DNA from 3 places in the Micromonospora desertarenae genome. Region 3 is predicted to be linked to each of the others. Evidence: riboswitches for the same ligand, from Rfam matches in the RefSeq annotation. Region 3 holds a riboswitch; each other region holds the start of a gene.
What was found. A riboswitch is a leader RNA that binds a small molecule or an ion and turns the genes downstream of it on or off. The one in region 3 is predicted to bind cobalamin.
Positions count from the first base shown of each region.

Region 1: linked by a shared signal. The riboswitch ahead of cobN (cobaltochelatase subunit CobN) and the one ahead of SM577_RS24570 (energy-coupling factor ABC transporter permease) in region 3 are both predicted to bind cobalamin.
Region 2: linked by a shared signal. The riboswitch ahead of bluB (5,6-dimethylbenzimidazole synthase) and the one ahead of SM577_RS24570 (energy-coupling factor ABC transporter permease) in region 3 are both predicted to bind cobalamin.

Region 1 covers NZ_JAXCFQ010000008.1:169,843-176,171, reverse strand. The annotation lists gene SM577_RS18605 (LacI family DNA-binding transcriptional regulator) at 1-616, opposite strand, end outside; gene SM577_RS18600 (MFS transporter) at 771-1,982, shown strand; gene SM577_RS18595 (hypothetical protein) at 2,141-2,476, shown strand; gene SM577_RS18590 (MBL fold metallo-hydrolase) at 2,493-3,212, opposite strand; cobalamin riboswitch at 3,524-3,653, shown strand; gene cobN (cobaltochelatase subunit CobN) at 3,973-6,329, shown strand, end outside.
Region 2 covers NZ_JAXCFQ010000004.1:141,272-147,600, forward strand. The annotation lists gene SM577_RS09400 (discoidin domain-containing protein) at 1-2,082, shown strand, start outside; gene SM577_RS09405 (crotonase/enoyl-CoA hydratase family protein) at 2,161-2,925, opposite strand; cobalamin riboswitch at 3,128-3,320, shown strand; gene bluB (5,6-dimethylbenzimidazole synthase) at 3,356-3,991, shown strand; gene SM577_RS09415 (Rieske (2Fe-2S) protein) at 4,086-4,937, shown strand; gene SM577_RS09420 (LysM peptidoglycan-binding domain-containing protein) at 5,181-6,329, opposite strand, start outside.
Region 3 covers NZ_JAXCFQ010000013.1:106,413-112,741, forward strand. The annotation lists gene SM577_RS24555 (energy-coupling factor ABC transporter ATP-binding protein) at 1-690, opposite strand, end outside; gene cbiQ (cobalt ECF transporter T component CbiQ) at 687-1,430, opposite strand; gene SM577_RS24565 (energy-coupling factor ABC transporter substrate-binding protein) at 1,430-1,750, opposite strand; gene SM577_RS24570 (energy-coupling factor ABC transporter permease) at 1,747-2,427, opposite strand; cobalamin riboswitch at 2,458-2,629, opposite strand; gene SM577_RS24575 (GNAT family N-acetyltransferase) at 2,988-3,548, opposite strand; gene SM577_RS24580 (MFS transporter) at 3,833-5,089, shown strand; gene SM577_RS24585 (pyridoxal phosphate-dependent decarboxylase family protein) at 5,182-6,329, shown strand, end outside.

The DNA.
Region 1 (6,329 bases), on a different contig from region 3:
GCTGGTACGCCCCGACCGAGCGGCCGGCGCAGGAGAGCCAGCGCGGGCCGGTCACCATGGCGATGCGGCGGCGCCCGGTGGCGTACAGGTGGCGGACCGTGGCCGCCGTGCCACCGCCGTTGTCCACGTCGAACGAGGGCACCAGGGCGGAGCCGATGCCGATCGAGGCCACCCGGCCGCGCAGCGCCCGGGGGATCGCGGCGAGCATCGCCTCGGTGGTGTTGACCAGGACCAGCCCGCCCACGCTGCGGTCCTCGGCCAGCCGGCGCAGCCCGGCCGGCTCCCGGGTCGGCAACCAGTGCAGCACCACCCCCAACCCGTACGGCGCGCAGACCCGCGCCGCCGCGCCGACCACCCGGTCGACGTACGGGTCGTCGAGGACGCTGGCGTCGGCGCCCGCCACCACGACCACCAGCCGCACGCCGCTGCCCCGGACCAGCGCCCGGGCGGCGAGGTTCGGCGCGTACCCGAGCCGGTCGGCGGCCGCGTTGACCCGGTCGCGGGTGACCGGCGCGGCGTAGCCGGTGCCGGCGAGCACCCGCGAGGCGGTGGCCCGGGAGACCCCGGCCGCCGCGGCGACGTCCTGGAGGGTCGGTGGTCGGCGTGCCGTCGTCATCGCTGTCCTCCCCGTGGTCGGCCGCCCGCCGGCGGTCCCCACCGCATCATCCCGCGCCACGGGGCCGGTGGGTAAGGGGTGGCACCGGGTTGTGGTGAGAACGCTCTCAGGTGTGCGATCGAGGGGAAGTGCGTCCACCGGAAGGAAACCCGCCGTGAGTCCCGCCACCGCCCCACCCGCCGCACCGGCCCCGGCCGTGCCCCGATCGGTGCTCGCCGCCCGTACCGGCGTGGCCGTGGTGTTCGCCCTCAACGGCCTGGCCGTGGCCACCTGGTTCGGCCGGGTGCCGGCGGTCCGCGAGGCGCTCGGGCTCAGCGCCGGCCGGCTCGGGCTGCTGCTGCTCGCGATCTCCGCCGGCGCGCTGCTCGCCATGCCCACCGCCGGCCTGGTGGCCCAGCGTCTCGGTACGTCCCGGACGGTGGCCGCCTCCACCCTGCTCGTCGCGGCCGGCCTCACCCTGGCCGGGTTCGCCGGCCTCGCCGGCTCGCTGATCGGGGTGGCGGTCGGTCTCTTCGCGCTCGGCTACGGCTCCGGCACCTGTGACGTGGCGATGAACGTCGAGGGCGCGGCCGTGGAACGACGGCTCGGGCGTACCGTCATGCCCCGCTTCCACGCGGCCTGGAGTCTCGGCTCGGTGGCCGGCGCGGCGCTCGGCGCCGGAGCCGCCCGCCTCGGCCTGCCGATCGCCGCCCACCTGACCGCGATCGCCGTGGTGGTGCTGGTCGGCACCGTGCTGGCCGCCCGGTCGTTCCTGCCGGTGGCGGAGAGCACGACGGCCCCGGCTCCGGCCCGCCGCCGGCGGGACCTGCTGGCCGCCTGGCGGGAGCCGCGCACCCTGCTGGTCGGCCTGCTGGTGCTGGTGATGGCGTTCGCCGAGGGCAGCGCCAACGACTGGCTGGCGGTCGCCTTCGTCGACGGCCACGGCCTCAGCGAGGCGGCCGGCGCGGCGGTCTTCGGCGTCTTCGTGGTCGGCATGACACTGGGCCGGACGGTCGGCACCCTGGCGCTGGACCGGTGGGGTCGGGTGCGGGTGCTGGTCGCCACCATCCTGCTCGCCACCGTCGGCGCCGCCACGGCGGTGCTGGCCGGATCGGGGCCGGTGGCGATCGCCGGCGTCGCGCTCTGGGGCGTCGGCGCCTCGCTCGGCTTCCCGGTCGGGATGAGCGCGGCCGCCGACGACGAGGAGCGGGCCCCGGCCCGGGTCAGCGTGGTCGCGGTGATCGGCTACACCGCGTTCCTCGGCGGGCCGCCGCTGCTCGGGATGCTCGGCGACCGGGTCGGCACGCTGCAGGCCCTGCTGGTGGTGCCGCTGCTCCTGGTGCCCACCCTCGCCCTGGTCCCCGCCCTCCGCCCCCCGTCCCGCTGACCCGCGACGGTGGTCACCACGATCGCTCAGCAGGTGGTCGTCGACGCCCACCTTCCGGCGGACGATCCCCGGTTCGCCGCGCAGGGGGCTCTCAGGGAGTGTCCAGGGGGTTGCCAGGCAGGGGTGGTGCACTGGGAGGGCGAGGAGAGGAGCGGGGCATGGGCTGGTTCAGCCGGCGGCCGCGGGCCGCCGAGGGAGCGGTGACGAAACTCGACCGGGAGGCGACCCGCGAGGACCTGGCGGCGCTGGAGGCGTTCGTGACCAGCCGCCGGGGCGTGGAGTTCTACCTGGAACCGGAGACCACGGCGACGGACACCACGGTGGTGGCGATCGCCCACGACGGCGAGTGGATCCGCCGCCGGACCGGCACCCCGCGGGCCGCCGGCGCGATCGCCCGCAAGCACGCGGTGCCGCTGTACGAGGCGGCCCGCACCGGCTACCCGGAGCGGATGCGCGCCTGGAACCGGGCCCACCCGGAGCGGCGCGCCCGCTGACCGGACGAGGGCGGGTTCACGCCTCGGCGGCGACCGCCGCGCGCGCCTCGTCCAGCGTCATCGGCGGCTGGTGGCTCGCCACGTACCACTGGACGTCGTCGCTCAGCAGCCGGCGTACCAGGCCCAGGTCGGGCCGGTCCGCCGGGGTGCGCAGGTGTGCCGGCGGCGGGTAGTAGGCGTCGCCGAGCAGCAGCACCCCCGAGTCCGGCACGGTCACCACGGTGGAGTCCGGTGCGTGTCCGCCCCCGACGTGCCGCACCCGTACGCCCACCGGCAGCTCCAGCTCGTCGGTGAAGGTCCGGGTGGGCGGCAGCACCGCGAAGCCCTCCCACGAGTCGACGGCCAACGCCCGGGCCCGGAAGCTGGGGCCGAGCCGCGGATTGGCCCGCACCTGCTCGCGCAGGTACCGGTGGCTCCACGGCCGGGCCGCCTCCTCGCGCAGCAGCCGCTCGCCGGCGACGTGTCCCACGATCTCCACGTCCGGCCAGGCGCAGGCGCCCCAGACGTGGTCCCAGTGGTGGTGGGTGTAGACCAGCCAGCGCGGCGCCGGCAGCCCGGCGGCGCGCAGCGCGGCCTGGATCTCCCGGGCGTGCGCGGGGCTCTGCCCGGCGTCGATCAGCACGCTGCCCCGGTCGTCGGCGACCAGCGCGACGCCGGCCTGTACGGCCGCCGGATCGGGGTCGCCGGGGCAGAGCCAGACTCGCCCGGCGAGGTGCTCGAACCTCATGTCGATCATCGCGACACCTCCTCGGACGGGTGCGGAAAACGGCTGTCCGCCAAGATCCTAAACCCCGCCGGAGATCGGGCTCCCGGCACGTCGGCCGCGCCGCCGGCATCCCCCTCCGCGTGCCCTCTGCCCGGCGTCAACCCACGCGGCCTCAGCGGGCGGGAACCGTTGCGTGGGTTGACGCAGAGCCCGGGTGGTGGAGCGATGCGGCTCCGCGCGGATCGGAGCGGTTCGACGGCGGCGCAGGGCGACGCGGGGCGGCGAGGGCGCGTTGACCGGTACCCGGCGGGTGTGGCAGCATTCCCGGCCTGACGGCAGTGAAGGAAGCCGGTGCGATTCCGGCGCGGTCCCGCCACTGTCACCGGGGAGCGATCCCCCCTCGTGAGTCACGGCCGTGCGTGCGCGGTTGGAAGGCCGGGGGTGAGCGTCGATCCGGGAGCCAGGATACTTCGGCCGTCGGGAGTTGACCCCAGGGCGTGGACACCCGAGGAGGACCCGATGACGCACCGCGTCTCCATCGTCGGCGGCGGCCGCCGTACCCGGCCCGGCCGCGCCAGCGCACCCGCCGCCTTGAGCCGCCGCGCCGCCGCGCCCGCCGCGGGCCGCCGCACCGTCGTTCACCGCTGAGTTCCGCACCCTGCCGCGTCCCGGCACCGGCCCGCCGCCGGTGAGCCGGCCGCCGGCGCCGCCCGTCCGCTGAACCAGCACCCGTCCCGCCGCGCCCGGCCGCCTCCGTCGACCGGGTGGGCGTCACTCTCCGGAGCCATTCGTGCGCATCCTGCTGCTCTCCACCGCCGACACCGACCTGCTCGCCGCCCGGGCCAGCGGCGCCGACTACCGGCTGGCCAACCCGGCCCGGGTCGCCGCCGACGCCGTGCCCGCGCTGCTCGACGGCGTCCACCTCGCGGTCGTACGCCTGCTCGGCGGCCGGCAGGCGTGGCCGGACGGGCTGGCCACGGTGCTCGCCTCCGGCGTGCCCACGGTGGTGCTCGGCGGCGAGGCGGTGCCGGACGCGGAGCTGATGGCCGCCTCCACCGTGCCGTCCGGAGTGGCCACCGAGGCGCTGGCCTACCTGGTCGAGGGCGGGCCGGCCAACCTCGCCCAGCTGGCCCGGTTCCTCTCCGACACGGTGCTGCTCACCGGCGAGGGCTTCGCCCCGCCCGCGCCCACCCCGGCCTACGGCGTGCACGGCGAGCACCCCGCCGACCCGGACCGGCCGACCGTCGGCATCGTCTTCTACCGGGCGCACGCCCTCGCCGGGAACACCGCCTTCGTGGACACCCTGGCCGCCGCGGTCGACGCCGCCGGTGGCAACCCGCTGCCGATCTTCTGCGGCTCGCTGCGCGGGCTCACCTCGGGCGCCGGGCCGCTGGGCCTCTTCGCCGGCTGCGACGCCCTGCTGGTCACCGTGCTCGCCGCCGGCGGCACGGTCGCCGCGGACGCCTCCGGCGGCGGCGACGAGGACGCCTGGGACGTGGGCGCGCTCGCCGCCCTCGACGTGCCGGTGATCCAGGCGCTCTGCCTGACCAGCACCCGGGAGCAGTGGGCCGGCAGCGACGCCGGACTGTCCCCGCTGGACGCCGCCATGCAGGTGGCCGTCCCCGAGTTCGACGGCCGCATCATCAGCGTGCCGTTCTCGTTCAAGCGGATCGACGCCGACGGGCTCTCGGGCTACGTCGCCGACCCGGAACGCGCCGCCCGGGTCGCCGGCGTCGCGGTGCGGCAGGCCCGGCTGCGGCGGCTGCCGAACGCGCGGAAGCGGGTCGCGGTGGTGCTCAGCTCATACCCGACGAAGCACTCCCGGGTCGGCAACGCGGTCGGGCTGGACACCCCCGCCTCGGCGGTCCGGCTGCTCGGCGCGCTCGCCGAGGCCGGCTACCACCTCGGCGACGCCCGTGTGCCCGACGACGGGGACGCGCTCATCCACGCCCTCATCGCCGCCGGCGGGCACGACGTCGAGTGGCTCACCCCCGAGCAGCTCGCCGCCGCGCCCGCCCGGGTGCCCGGCGACCGCTACCGCCGCTGGTTCGACCAGCTGCCCGCCGAGCTGCGCGAACGGATGCGTGAGCACTGGGGCGAGCCCCCCGGCGAGCTCTACACCGACGGCGGGGACATCGTGCTGGCCGGGCTGCGGTTCGGCAACGTCGTGCTGCTCATCCAGCCGCCGCGCGGCTTCGGGGAGAACCCGATCGCCATCTACCACGACCCGGACCTGCCGCCCAGCCACCACTACCTGGCCGCGTACCGGTGGCTGGCCGCGCCGGTCGCCGACGGCGGCTTCGGCGCCGACGCGGTGGTGCACCTGGGCAAGCACGGCACCCTGGAATGGCTGCCCGGCAAGGGACTCGGGCTGGCCGCCGGCTGCGCCCCGGACGCCGTCCTCGGCGACCTGCCGCTGGTCTACCCGTTCATCGTCAACGACCCCGGCGAGGGCACCCAGGCCAAGCGCCGCGCGCACGCCGTGGTCGTGGACCACCTGGTGCCGCCGATGGCCCGCGCCGAGACGTACGGCGACCTGGCCCGGCTGGAGCAGCTGCTCGACGAGTACGCCACCGTGCAGGCCCTCGACCCGGCCAAGGTGCCCACCGTGCGGGCCCAGATCTGGGCGCTGGTGCGCGCCGCCGAGCTGCACCACGACCTGCACACCGAGCAGATGCCCGGCGAGGACGACTTCGACGACTTCGTGCTGCACCTCGACGGCTACCTGTGCGAGGTCAAGGACGTGCAGATCCGCGACGGGCTGCACGTTCTCGCCGCCGCGCCCACCGGCGAGCCGCGGGTGAACCTCGTCCTCGCCGTGCTGCGCGCCCCGCAGGTCTGGGGTGGCCGGTACGCGCTGCCCGGCCTGCGGCAGGCGCTCGCCGCCGCGTACGGGCTGGACGAGCAGGCGCTGCTCGCCGCGCCCGGGGAGCGGCTGACCGCGCCGGAGGCGCTGAGCGACACCGTCGACGGGCCGGCCGGCACCGCCGCCGACGCGGTGGACCTGATCGAGGCGCTCGCCCGGCGGCTGGTGGTCGGCATGGAGACCCTCGGCTGGGCGCCCGACAAGGTCGACGCGGTGGTCGAGGAGGTCACCGGCCGGGCCGTCCCGGACGCCGCCGCGGTGCTCCGCTTCGCCGCCACCGA
Region 2 (6,329 bases), on a different contig from region 3:
AACAACGGCCACACCAGCCCGACCGCGCTCACGGTCAGCCCGGTGGCCAGCTCCGACCTGGTCGCCTCGGCGGTGACCTGGTCGCCCGGCACGCCGAGCGCCGGCGCCACTGTCAGCTTCGCGGTGACCATCCGCAACCAGGGCACTGTCGCCTCGGCGAGCGGCGCGCACGGCATCACGCTGACCGTGCTGAACGACACCGGCGCGGTGGTCCGTACGCTGACCGGCTCGTACACCGGCACCATCGCCGTCGGGGGCAGCGCCGGCCCGGTCAACCTGGGCACCTGGACCGCCGCCAACGGCCGGTACACGGTCCGGGTGGTGCTCGCCGACGACGCCAACGAACTGCCGGTGAAGCGGCAGAACAACACCAGCGACCGGTCGCTCTTCGTGGGCCGCGGCGCCAACCTGCCGTACGACATGTACGAGGCCGAGGAGGGCTCGGTCGGCGGCGGGGCACAGGTGGTCGGGCCGAACCGGACCATCGGCGACCTGGCCGGGGAGGCGTCCGGCCGGCGGGCGGTGACCCTGAACAGCACCGGCGCGTACGTCGAGTGGACCACCCGGGCCCCGGCCAACGCCCTGGTGACCCGCTTCTCCATCCCGGACGCGCCGGGCGGCGGCGGGATCACCTCGACCTTGAACATCTACGTCAACGGGGTGCTGCACAAGCCGATCAGCCTCACCTCGAAGCACATCTGGCTGTACGGCGCGGAGGCCAGCCCGAGCGACTCGCCCAGCGCCGGCCCGCCCCGGCACATCTACGACGAGGCGAACATCCTGCTGGACTCCACCATCCCGGCGGGCAGCCGGATCCGGTTGCAGAAGGACCCGGCCAACAGCACCACGTACGCCATCGACTTCGTGAACCTGGAGCAGGTGGCGCCGCGGGCCAACCCGGACCCGGCGCGGTACCGGGTGCCGAACGGGTTCAGCCACTCCGACGTGCAGAACGCGCTGGACGCGGTCCGGATGGACACCACCGGCAACCTGATCGGCGTCTACCTGCCGGCCGGCACGTACGAGACAGCGCAGAAGTTCCAGGTCTACGGCAAGGCGGTCAAGGTGGTCGGCGCGGGCATGTGGTTCACCCGCTTCCAGACGCCGGTCGGCCAGCAGAACACCGACGCCGGCTTCCGGGTGGAGTCCTCGGCCAGCGGGTCGTCCTTCGAGCACCTGGCCTTCTTCGGCAACTACACCAACCGCATCGACGGCCCCGGCAAGGTCTGGGGCGAGCTGCGCGACGTCGACAACCTGACGCTGGACAACGTCTGGGTCGAGCACACCGTCTGCGCGTACTGGGGGGTGAGCGTCAGCGGCCTGAAGATCACCAACAGCCGCTTCCGGAACACCTTCGCCGACGCCGTCAACATGACCAACGGCAGCACCAACAACCTGGTCAGCAACTCCGAGGGCCGGTCCAACGGCGACGACGCGTTCGCCCTCTTCTCGGCCGTCGACCAGGGCGGGTCCACGGCCAACCACGGCAACGTCTTCGAGAACCTGACCGCCACGCTCACCTGGCGGGCGGCCGGGATCGCCGTGTACGGCGGCTACGACAACATCTTCCGCAACCTCTACATCGCGGACATGCTGACGTACTCCGGCATCACGATCAGCTCGCTGGACTTCGGCTACCCGTTCATCGGGTTCGGCGCCAGCCCGCCGACCCAGTTCCAGAACATCTCGCTGATCCGGGCCGGCGGTCACTTCTGGGGTGCGCAGACCTTCCCGGCGATCTGGGTCTTCTCGGCGTCGAAGGAGTTCCGCGGCATCCGCGTCTCGGACGTGGACATCGTCGACCCCACGTACTCCGGGATCATGTTCCAGACGAAGTACAACGGGGGCCAGCCGGAGAACCCGATCACCGACACGGTCTTCACCAACGTGTCGATCTCGGGGGCCCGGCGCAGCGGTGACGCGTTCGACGCCAAGTCGGGCTTCGGCATCTGGGTCAACGAGATGCCGGAGCAGGGTCAGGGCCCGGCCGTCGGCTCGGCCACCTTCGTGAACCTGCGGCTGACCGACAACTGGCAGGACATCCGCAACACCACCTCCACCTTCACCATCAACCGCAGCTGAGCGGCACCGGATCGGGCGCCGCCGGGAGGACCAGCCTCCCGGCGGCGCCCGTCCCTCGGCTCCGATGCGGTCGCGGCGTCAGTCGGCCGGGGCGCCGTGCCGGCCGGCGCCGGCAGTGAACCGGGCCGCCCCGGCCGCCGCGTCGGCGGCCAGCGAGTCCATCCCGTACGCCAGCTCGGTGGCGAGCGCCGCCGGCTCCGGCAGGCCCGCGCCGGCCAGCACCGAGGCCCGGTCGTTGCGCAGGCAGGTCTGCGGGTGCCGGGCGATCTCGGCGGCCAGCCGCTCGGCCGCCGCCCGCGCCTCACCCGGCGCGACCAGCCGGTTCACCAACCCCATGGCGTACGCCTCGTCGGCCGGTACCGGCCGGCCGGTGAGGATCAGGTCCATCGCCCGGCTCTCGCCGACCAGCCGGGGCAGCCGGACCGTCCCGCCGTCGATCAACGGCACCCCCCACCGCCGGCAGAACACCCCGAGCACCGCGTCGGACTCGGCCACCCGCAGGTCGCACCAGAGCGCCAGCTCCAGCCCGCCGGCCACCGCGTACCCGGAGATGGCGGCGATCACCGGCTTGGTCAGGGTCAGCCGGGTCGGGCCCATCGGGCCGTCGCCCTCCGCCTCGACCCGGTTGCCGCTGGGCGTGCCGATCGCCTTCAGGTCGGCCCCGGAGCAGAACGTGCCGCCGGCGCCCCAGAGCACGGCCACCGCCGCGTCGGGATCGGCGTCGAAGGCCCGGAACGCGTCGGCCAGTGCCCGGGCGGTCGGCCCGTCGACGGCGTTGCGCGCCGCCGGCCGGTCCAGGATCACCGTGGTCACCGGCCCGTCCCGCTCGACCCGTACGCCCATCGGCACAGCATGCCCCCGGCGGTGCCGGCACGCCAGGGGGTGACCGTCAGTGGTCTCGGGCTCCGTCCCTTCGCACCACGGTCGCGCCGAGCGCGGCCCCGACCACTCAGGAACCACAGTGGTTGTGGGGCTCCGGCCCGCGACCGGATTACCACCCGCCCGGGTGTCCGGCGACCGGGCGCGGGGCTAGCATCACCGACGGCACGATCATGCGAGGTGCCCCGCGCGAGCGGGGAGAATCGGGAAGCCGGTGGAAATCCGGCACGGGCCCGCCGCGGTGACCGGGGAGCCACCGTCCACGCGCAGCAGCGCAGCCACTGGCCCGACGGCCGGGAAGGCGGGCGGCCAGGCGTCGATCCGGGAGTCCGAAGACCGGCCTCGCGTCCGGTGCCCACGCCGGGGCGTGGGCCGAGCGCAGCGGGAGCCTGCCCTGAACACCGAGCTGTACGACGTCATCCACCGCCGCCGGGACGTGCGCGCCCAGTTCACCGGCGCGCCGGTGCCCGAGGAGGTGCTGCACCGGATCCTCACCGCGGCGCACGCCGCGCCGAGCGTCGGCTACTCCCAGCCCTGGGACTTCGTCGTGGTCCGCGACCCCGAGCTGCGGCGCCGCTTCCACGACCACGTACGCACCGAGCGGGAGACGTTCGCCGCCACGCTGGACGGCGCGGCGGCCGAGACGTTCGCCCGCATCAAGATCGACGGCGTGCTGGAGTCGACCCTGTCGATCGTGGTCACCTACGACCCGGCCCGGGGCGGCCCGGCCGTGCTGGGCCGCCACGCCATCGCCGACACCGGGCTCTACTCGGTCTGCCTGGCCATCCAGAACCTCTGGCTGGCCGCCACGGCCGAGGGACTCGGCGTCGGTTGGGTGTCCTTCTACCGGGAGCCGTGGCTGGCCGACCTGCTGGGGATCCCGCCCGGCATCCGGCCGGTGGCCTGGCTCTGCCTGGGCCCGGTCACCCACCTCGAGTCCGTGCCCGACCTGGCCCGGCACGGCTGGCGGCAGAAGCGGCCGCTGGCCGACGCCGTCCACCAGGACCGCTGGGCGGAACCGGCCCGGTGATCCCGGACCGGGCCGTCGCCCGGTCGCCACGCACCGCGGCGGATCCGTCACCGCCGACCGGTTTGCGACCGCGAACGCCGGGAAGTCGGTACGGGTGCGAGCACTGTTGACGAAGATCGAACAGAACACCCGGCTGGACCGGGTGGGTGACCGGTTGCAGCGTGCGGTGCAGGCGACGCTGCGGCCGCAGCGGGTCCGCGACCTGCTGCACGGGGTGTGGCTGGGCCATCCGCTGCACCCGGCGATGGTGCAGGTGCCGGTGGGCGCCTGGATCAGCGCGGCGGTGCTGGACGTGCTGCCCGGGCAGCAGCGGGCGGCCACCACGCTCACCACGCTGGGCACGGTGAGCGCCCTGCCGGCGGCGGTCGCCGGCCTCAACGACTGGGCCGCGCTCGCCCCCGACCAGCGCCGGGTGGGCCTGGTGCACGCCGCGTCCAACACCGTCGCCCTGGCCTTCTACGCCGGCTCGGTGAGCGCGCGCCTGCGCGGGCGGCACGGGCTCGGCCGGGCCCTCGGCATGATGGGGCTCAGCGCGGCCAGCATGGGCGCCTACATCGGCGGGCACCTGGCGTACAAGCAGGGCGCGCAGGTCAACCAGAGCATCTCCGAGATGCACCGGATGAGCGGCGGCTGGCACCCGCTGGGCGACATGGCGGCCCTGCCGCAGCGCCAACTGATCACCCGGGAGATCGACGACGTGTCGGTGATCCTCTACCGGCACGACGACGACGTCACGGTGATGCTGGAGCGCTGCCCCCACCAGAGCGGCCCGCTCGGCCAGGGTGAGGTGCAGGTGGTCGACGGGCACGAGTGCGTGGTCTGCCCGTGGCACGGCAGCACGTTCCGGCTCAACGGCGGCGAGGTCGTGCACGGCCCGTCCGGCAACGACCAGCAGATCCTGCAGACCCGGATCCGCGAGGGCGTGCTGGAGGCCCGCCTCCCCTGACCCGCGACGCGGGTGGTGAGGTCGCGCGGCGGTAGGTCGGCGCGCCGCCGCCCGAGCGGGCCGCTGCCGCAGAGTCATCACGCTCTTCTGGATGTACTGCCGGGTCCGAGGTGACCGTCGGTGACGGTCTGCCTGTCCGGTCCGGTCGGGGGTCGGTCTCTGACGTGTCGGCGCTGGGTTGTCGGGCGCTCAGGTCGGTGCTGGGCGCGGTCGTCGGGACGGCGGCTGCGTCGGCTCGGCCGGCTAGTCGCGGCGGTGCCGACCCACCGGGAGTTCTCCGGCGCTCGCCTGCGCCCCGGTCCGGCCGCGTCCGGTGGCCGGGCGGCGCCGCAGCCCGAGGACCGCGCCGATCTGGGCGCCGACGATGCTGGCCACGGCGAGCACGGCGGAGACCGCCAGCGGCCGGTTCATCCGGTCCGGCTCACCCGCCCGGGCCGCCCCGACCGTCACCGGAGCGCCGCCGGGAGCCTCGGCCGCCGGCGGCGCCACGCCCGGCCGTTCCCGCGTCGTCTCCGCCGACCCCGGCGCGGCCCGGTCGGAGCCGGCCTTCCCCTGGGTCGCCCGACCGGGCGTGGTCGGGGCCGCGGTCTGCTGGCCCGCGCCGGCCTGGCCGGGGTTCGGCTGGCCCGGTGCGACCTGACCTGGGGTCGGGTGGCCGGGGCGGGTCGGGCGGGCGACCAGTCGGCCGGTGGCGTGCGGACGGGCGCCCCGGTCGCTGGCCTGCGCTGGCAGCTTCAGCAACTGGCCGGGGCGGATCCGGTCCGGGTCGTCCAGCCGGTTGAGCCGGGCCAGCTCCCGGTAGTCGGCGAACTCGCCCAGGTAGCGCTCGGCGACGGCGCCGAGGTAGTCCCCCTTCGCCACCCGGTAGACGGGCGCGCCGGCGACCGGCGCGCGGCTCCCCGACCCGCCCGCACCCGACCCGCCCGCGCCGGGCGGCAGCGCGCCCGACTCGCTCGCGCCGGGTGGCAGCGCGGGCGACGCGATCGAGTACCAGGCCGCTTCGGGCGCCGAGGGCGGGACCGATGCCGGTACCAGCGGCGCGACCGCGGCCGGCTGGGCGTACGGCTGCATGGTGGCGGTGGCGGCGCTCGCCGCCGGGGCGGCGGCGACGATCAGCGCGACCGACCCGACCAGCGCGGCCGCCGCGCGCTGCTGGCGGCTCATCCCGGGCAGCCGGGGCGCCGGCCGGCGTAGCGCCTGCGCTGCCAGCTCGACCAGCACCGAGAGGGTGAAGGTGGCCCAGCCGAACCAGCCGGCCAAGGCCAGCGCCCGCAGGAAGAGCCGGCCGTCGTCGCGGCTGGTCAGGGTGGCGCCGATCTCGGCGACCGTGGGCACGTGGTCGGGCAGCGGGTTGCCGGCGAGGGCGAGCAGCGCCACCGGCCCGCCGACCAC
Region 3 (6,329 bases):
GTCGGCCATCCCGTCCGCCGTCGGCATGGTGCGTACCCCACCGCCGGTCACCACGGCCATGGTGTCCGCCCAGCGGTACGCGAGGTCGAGGTCGTGGGTGGACAGCACCACCGTGGTGCCGGCGGCGTGCAGGTCGTCCAGCGTCCGCAGCAACGCCTCCACCCCGGCCGGGTCGAGCCCGGCCGTCGGCTCGTCCAGGATGAGCAGCCGGGGCCGCATCGCCACGGCGCCGGCGATGGCCACCCGCTTGCGCTGGCCGTAGGAGAGCAGGTGGGTGGGCCGGTCGGCGACCGCCGTGACGCCGAGCGCGGCCAGCGCCTCGTCGCAGCGCCGGCGGACCTGCTCGGCGGGCAGCCCGAGGTTGACCGGTCCGAACGAGACGTCCTGCCGGACGCTGGCGGAGAAGAGCTGGTCGTCCGGGTCCTGCACCACCAGCTGGACCTGCTGCCGCAGCGCGCGCAGCCCGGCCCGGGTGTGCCGTACCCGGTGGCCGGCGACGGTGACCTGCCCGGAGCCGGGCCTCAGCGCGCCGGCCGCCAGCTTGAACAGGGTGGTCTTCCCACCGCCGTTGGGCCCGACCACAGCCAGCCGCCGGCCCGCCTCGACGCGCAGGTCGACGCCGGTCAGGACCGGGCGGCCCGGCTGGTAGGCGTAGTGCACCCCGGCCATCTCCAGCAGCGGGCCGGTCACCACCGCGACCCCGCGACGGCGGTGGCGACGACGATGGTCACGAGCAAACCCACGGTGGCCGCCACGAACGGCGGTGACATCCGGCGGGCTTCCACCTGCACCGCGAGCGATCCGGTGTATCCGCGCAACGCCAACCCCTCCTCGAGCCGCCGCGCGCGGCTGAACGCCCGGACGAACACCGCACCCGCCTGCCCGGCGAGGGACGCGTAGGCGGTGCGCCAGGTCCGGAAGCCGAGCCGCGCCGCCTGCGCCTCCCGGACCGCGCGCACGCTGTCCACGAGCAGGAAGAGCATCCGGTACGTCAGCGCGGCGACCTCGGTGACCGCCGCCGGGATCCCCAGCCGGTGCAGCCGGGGCAGCACCTCCGACAGCGGGGTGGTGGCGCTGAACAGCAGCAGGCAGGCCAACGCCGCCACCGACCGTCCGGCGGTCTGCGCCGCGAGCGCCGGGCCGGCCGGGTCGACCGCCAGCCGGGCCGGCGCCGGCATCGTCACCAGCAGGGGCACGGTCGAGGTGGCCACGAAGAGCAGCGGCACCCGGGCCGCCCGCAGCAGCACGGCCGGCGACACCCTGGCGGGGCCGAGCAGCAGGGTGGCGGCGGCCCCGCCCGACAGCACCGCACCCGGCCACGGCGGCAGCGCGACCGCGCAGGCCAGCAGCCCGAGGGAGAGCAGCGCCTTCTCGGCGGGGTGCCGCGGCCGCCAGGGACCGGTGTGCGCCGCGACGTCGAGCGCGAACACTACTCGCGCGGCTGCTCGGCGGCGGTGCTCCGCTGCCGCTGCCGGGTCCGGGCGACCCCGAAGTAGTAGCCGAGGAACCCGGCGCCCAGCGCGGCCTGGAGCGCGAAGAGCGCGGACTCCACCTCGCCGGACGGCGGCTCGTAGATCGGCGCGAACCACGGCTCGTAGTCCGGGTGGTCGTCCACGATCGCCTGCTCGGCCAGGGCGTCCGCCCCGGTGAAGGGCTCGTCGCCCGACCCGAGTCCGAGTGCCACCGGCGCCACCGCCAGGGCCAGCACCGCGAGCAGCAGCACCAGGTTCGTCCGGGTGAAGCGCTTCATGCCCGTACCTCCGCCGGCGTCCGCAGCACCCCGAGCCGGCGCAGGTCGTCCCCGCTGGTCCGGGTCAGCAGGCGTACCACCAGCACGGAGAGCAGCCCTTCGCTGATCGCCAGCGGGATCTGGGTCACGGCGAAGATCCCGCCGAACTTCGCCAGCGCGGCGACGAACCCGGCCGCCGGGTCGGGAAACGCCAGCGCCAACTGGACGCTGGTGACGCAGTACGTGGCGAGGTCACCCAGCGCCGCGGCGGCGAACACTGCCACGTCCATCCCGCCACCGGCCCGGCGGACCAGGGCGTAGACGGCGAAGGCGACCCACGGGCCGACGATCGCCATCGAGAAGATGTTGGCGCCCAGTGTGCTCAACCCGCCGTGGGCCAGCAGCACCGCCTGGAACAGCAGCACGATGCCGCCCAGCACACTCATCACCGGTGGCCGGAACAGCACAGCGCCCAGCCCCGTGCCGGTGGGGTGCGAACACGACCCGGTCACCGACGGAATCTTCAACGCGGACAGCACGAACGTGAAGGCGCCCGCCGCTCCCAGCAGCAGTTTCGAATCCGGATCCCGGCGCACCTGCCGGACCAGCGTCCGGCTGCCATGGACGACGAACGGTGCGGACACCGCGAACCACGCCGCGGCCTGCACCGGGGGCAGATAGCCCTCGGCGATATGCATGGAACGACCTTCCTCTCCAGCACCTCGTGGATGAGATCACTCGTCAAGGCCGGTCTCCTGGCTCCCGGATCAACGCTCCCTCCGGCCTTCCCGGGCCCGGATGGGCCCAGTGGCGTCGTCGGAGATCGCTACCCGGTCACAGTGGCGAGGGCCGCGCCGGTCTCACACCGGCTTCCCGTGCACCTTGACGGCGAGAGGCTATCGGTCGGTCATCCTGCGGGCAAGCCGCCGCCGCCGGCCCGGGCACCCGCCGTCCGCCGGCCGGCGCCTCGCGGCCCTGGTCAGAGCGGGTGCCCGGAGCATCGGCGCCAGCTGGGAATTCGTGGCGCGCGGGCCGGCCCGCCGGCCGGTCGCCGGACCCGACCGGCGGGCAGCGGCCCGGGGGTGAACGATCGGTGAGACGAAGCCGACAGCGGACGCCACGGGTGTCGGTCAGCGACGCGACCGGCATCTCGTGTCGTCGGCTCCCCTCGGCGGTGGGTGTCCCACGCAGCCGGTTCGACTGCCGCGGCGGTGGCGGGAGCGGACCGGTGGGCGTGCGGGACCGCCCCGACGGCGGTTCAGGCCGGGGTCGGGTGGTCCGCCTCGAACCGGGCCCGGGTCAGGAAGGCGAGCTGGGCGCGCTTGTCCGGCATGTCGACCTCGGAGCCGAAGGTGAAGCCCTCGGCCTCCAGGCGGCGCAGGGCGAGGTGGTTGCGCACGTCCGGCTCGACGACGATCCGCTGCGCGGCCGGGTCACGGAACAGGAATCGGGCGAGCGCCGGGCCGACGGCGGTGGTCAGGCCGCGTGCGTAGCGCCGGCCGGGGTTGAGCAGCAGGTGCATCCCGATGTCGCCGGGCTGGACCGGGTAACGCTCGCCCACCGGGTCCGCCTCCGGTTGGTAGGTCTGGAAGAGCCCGACCGGTTCACCGTCGACCATGATCAGGTAGGCGTGGTGGGTCGGCAGGCTGTCGATGAACGCGTAGATCTCGCGTACCTGGTCGACCGTGTGCGTGCCCATCCCCCAGAACGAGTTGCGGGGCTGGGTGACCCAGCCGTGCAGCAGGTCGGCGTGCCGGTCGGGGTCCACGGTCACGAGCGACAACTCGCCGAGATCGGAGATCTTCTCCTGGTATGTCATGGTGCGGGGTCCTTAGCTACGGGGTGCGGACGGGCGAGGCCGTGCTGCCGGTTGACCGTCGACGTCGTCACCCCGTGGCCGCGGCACTCCCGCGCGCCATCGACGAGGCTCGACGCCATCGCGGATCGGAGGGAGGGCGACGCGCGTTCCGTCGAGCGCCCAACTTAGGCTAACCTGCCCTAACGAAGGCTGACCTTACCTGGAGGGTGCGTGAAGCGGAACTGGGCGGCTCTGACGCTCGAGGCCATGCGTCAGCTCACCTCGCTCGGCCACCGGAGCGCCGCATGAAGGGCCGTCTCGGCACGCTCACCGCGCTGTACGTCACCCAGTACCTCGGCATCGGCTTCATCACCGTCGGGCTGACCGCCATCCTGCGCGACGGCGGGACGTCGCTGGACACCCTGGCGCTGCTGCAGATCGTCGGTCTGATCTGGCCGATCAAGTTCCTGTGGGCGCCGATCCTCGACCGCTACGGTTCCCGGCACCGCGGCCACTACCGGTCCTGGTTGCTGGTGTTCCAGGCCGCCCTGGTGCTGGCTCTGCTGGCGCTGCTGCCGTTCACCCGCCCCGCCGAGCGGCTCGGCCCGGTCGTCGCCATCTGCGCCGCGTACGTCTTCTTCTCGGCCACCCAGGACATCGCCGTGGACGCGGTCGCCGTCCGGCTGCTCGCCGAGTCGGCCCGGGGCGTCGGCAACGGCATCCAGGTCGCCGCCAGCTACCTCGGCAACCTGCTCGGCGGCGGCGCCTGCGTGCTGGTCTACGACCGGTTCGGCTGGGCGCCGGCGGTCGGCCTGCTGGCCGCGCTGACGGCGGTCGGGCTGCTGGTGGTGTGGCGGTTCCGGGAGCCCCCGCGCACCGACCGGGTGCCCCGGGTCGGCGCGGCCTACCGGGCGCTGCTGTCGGTGTTCGGCCAGCCCGGTTGCCGGTGGTGGACCTTCGGTGTGGTGCCGCTGGTCTACGTCGGCGCCGGGATGGCGTACGCGCTGGTCACGCCGGCCCTGGTCGACGCCGGCTGGTCGCTGGGCCGGGTCGGCGTGGTGACCGGGGTGGTGACCAGCGCACCGGCCATCGTGGCCGGTCTGCTCGCCGGCCTGGGGATCGGGCGCCTCGGTCGCAGCTGGGTGCTCGTGGCCGGCGGGGTGGCGCTCGGGCTGTCGACGGTGCTGCTGCTGCCACTGATGAACGGGCACGCGCCGCTGGCCGGGACGGTCGCCGCCCTCTGCTGCTTCCTGGCGGCGTACACGGTGGCGAACGTGGTGCTCTACACGGTCAACATGGACTACTCGCGGCCGGACACCGGCGGCACCGACTTCACGGTGCTGTCGTCGTTCGGGTTGGTCTGCTCGTTCGTGGCGTCCTCGGTCGGGCTGGCGGCCGCCGAACGGGTGGGCTACCCCGCGGTCGCGGTCGCGTCAGTGGTCCTGGTGGCGGCCGGGGTCGTGCTCGGCCTCGCGCACCAGCGGCGGCACCGCCCGCCGCGGACCCCGGTCGAGACGGCCGACCAGCGCCCGGTCGTGGGCGACGTGACCCCGGTGGGATGAACCGCCGACCCCCTACTTGACGATCTATTAGGTTAGGCTAACCTAACTGCGGCGCTCGCGCCCATCATGTCCACCTCGACCTGAGGACCTGCATGAGCCTGACCGGAAGCACGCTCGACAGCTCGTCGACCGGGGCCGTCCCCGACCTGTCCGCCGCTCGGGCCCACCTGTTCAACGCCGGTTCGGTCGCGCGCTACCAGCGCGTGCTGAGCCAGGGCGTGGACCGGGTGGCCGACCGGGTGGCCGGCGCGGACCGGCCGTTCACCGGCGTCACGCCGGAGGCGTTGGCTCCCCTGATCGCCGGCGTCGACCTGGACCGGCCGTTGGGTGACACCGACGCCGCCCTCGACGAACTGAGCGAGCTCTGGCTGCGCGACGCGGTGTGGTTCCACCACCCCCGCTACCTGGCCCACCTCAACTGCCCGGTGGTGATCCCGGCGTTGCTCGGCGAGGCGGTGCTCAGCGCTGTCAACTCCTCCCTGGACACCTGGGACCAGAGCGCCGGGGCCACGCTGATGGAGCGGCGGCTCGTCGAGTGGACCGCCGGGCGGATCGGCCTCGGCACCGCCGCCGACGGCGTCTTCACCAGCGGTGGCACCCAGTCGAACCTGCAGGCGATGCTGCTGGCCCGCGAGGAGGCGTACCGCCGGGTGGTCGGCGCGGCCGCGACCCGCCCGGCCCGGGCGGAGGTGCTCGCCCGGCTGCGGATCGTCACCTCCGCCGCCGGTCACTTCAGCGTGCAGAAGGCCGCCAAGCTGCTCGGTCTGGGCAGCGACGCGGTCCTCACCGTGCCCACCGACGCGGGCCGGCGGATGCGCACCGACGAACTCGCCCGGACGATCGACCGCTGCCGCCGGGACGGCCTGGTGGTGATGGCCGTCGTGGCCACCGCCGGCACCACCGACTTCGGCACCATCGACCCGCTGACCCAGATCGCCGAGATCTGCGCGGCGGCCGGGGTGTGGCTGCACGTCGACGCGGCCTACGGCTGCGGCCTGCTGGTCTCCCCCACCCGCCGGCACCTGCTGCACGGCATCGAGCGGGCCGACTCGGTGACGGTCGACTACCACAAGTCCTTCTTCCAGCCGGTCAGCTCCAGCGCCCTGCTGGTACGCGACGGCCGGATGCTGCGGCACGCCACCTGGCACGCCGACTACCTGAATCCCGCCCGCGCCGCCGAGCAGGGCATCCCCAACCAGGTGGACAAGAGCATCCAGACCACCCGCCGCTTCGACGCGTG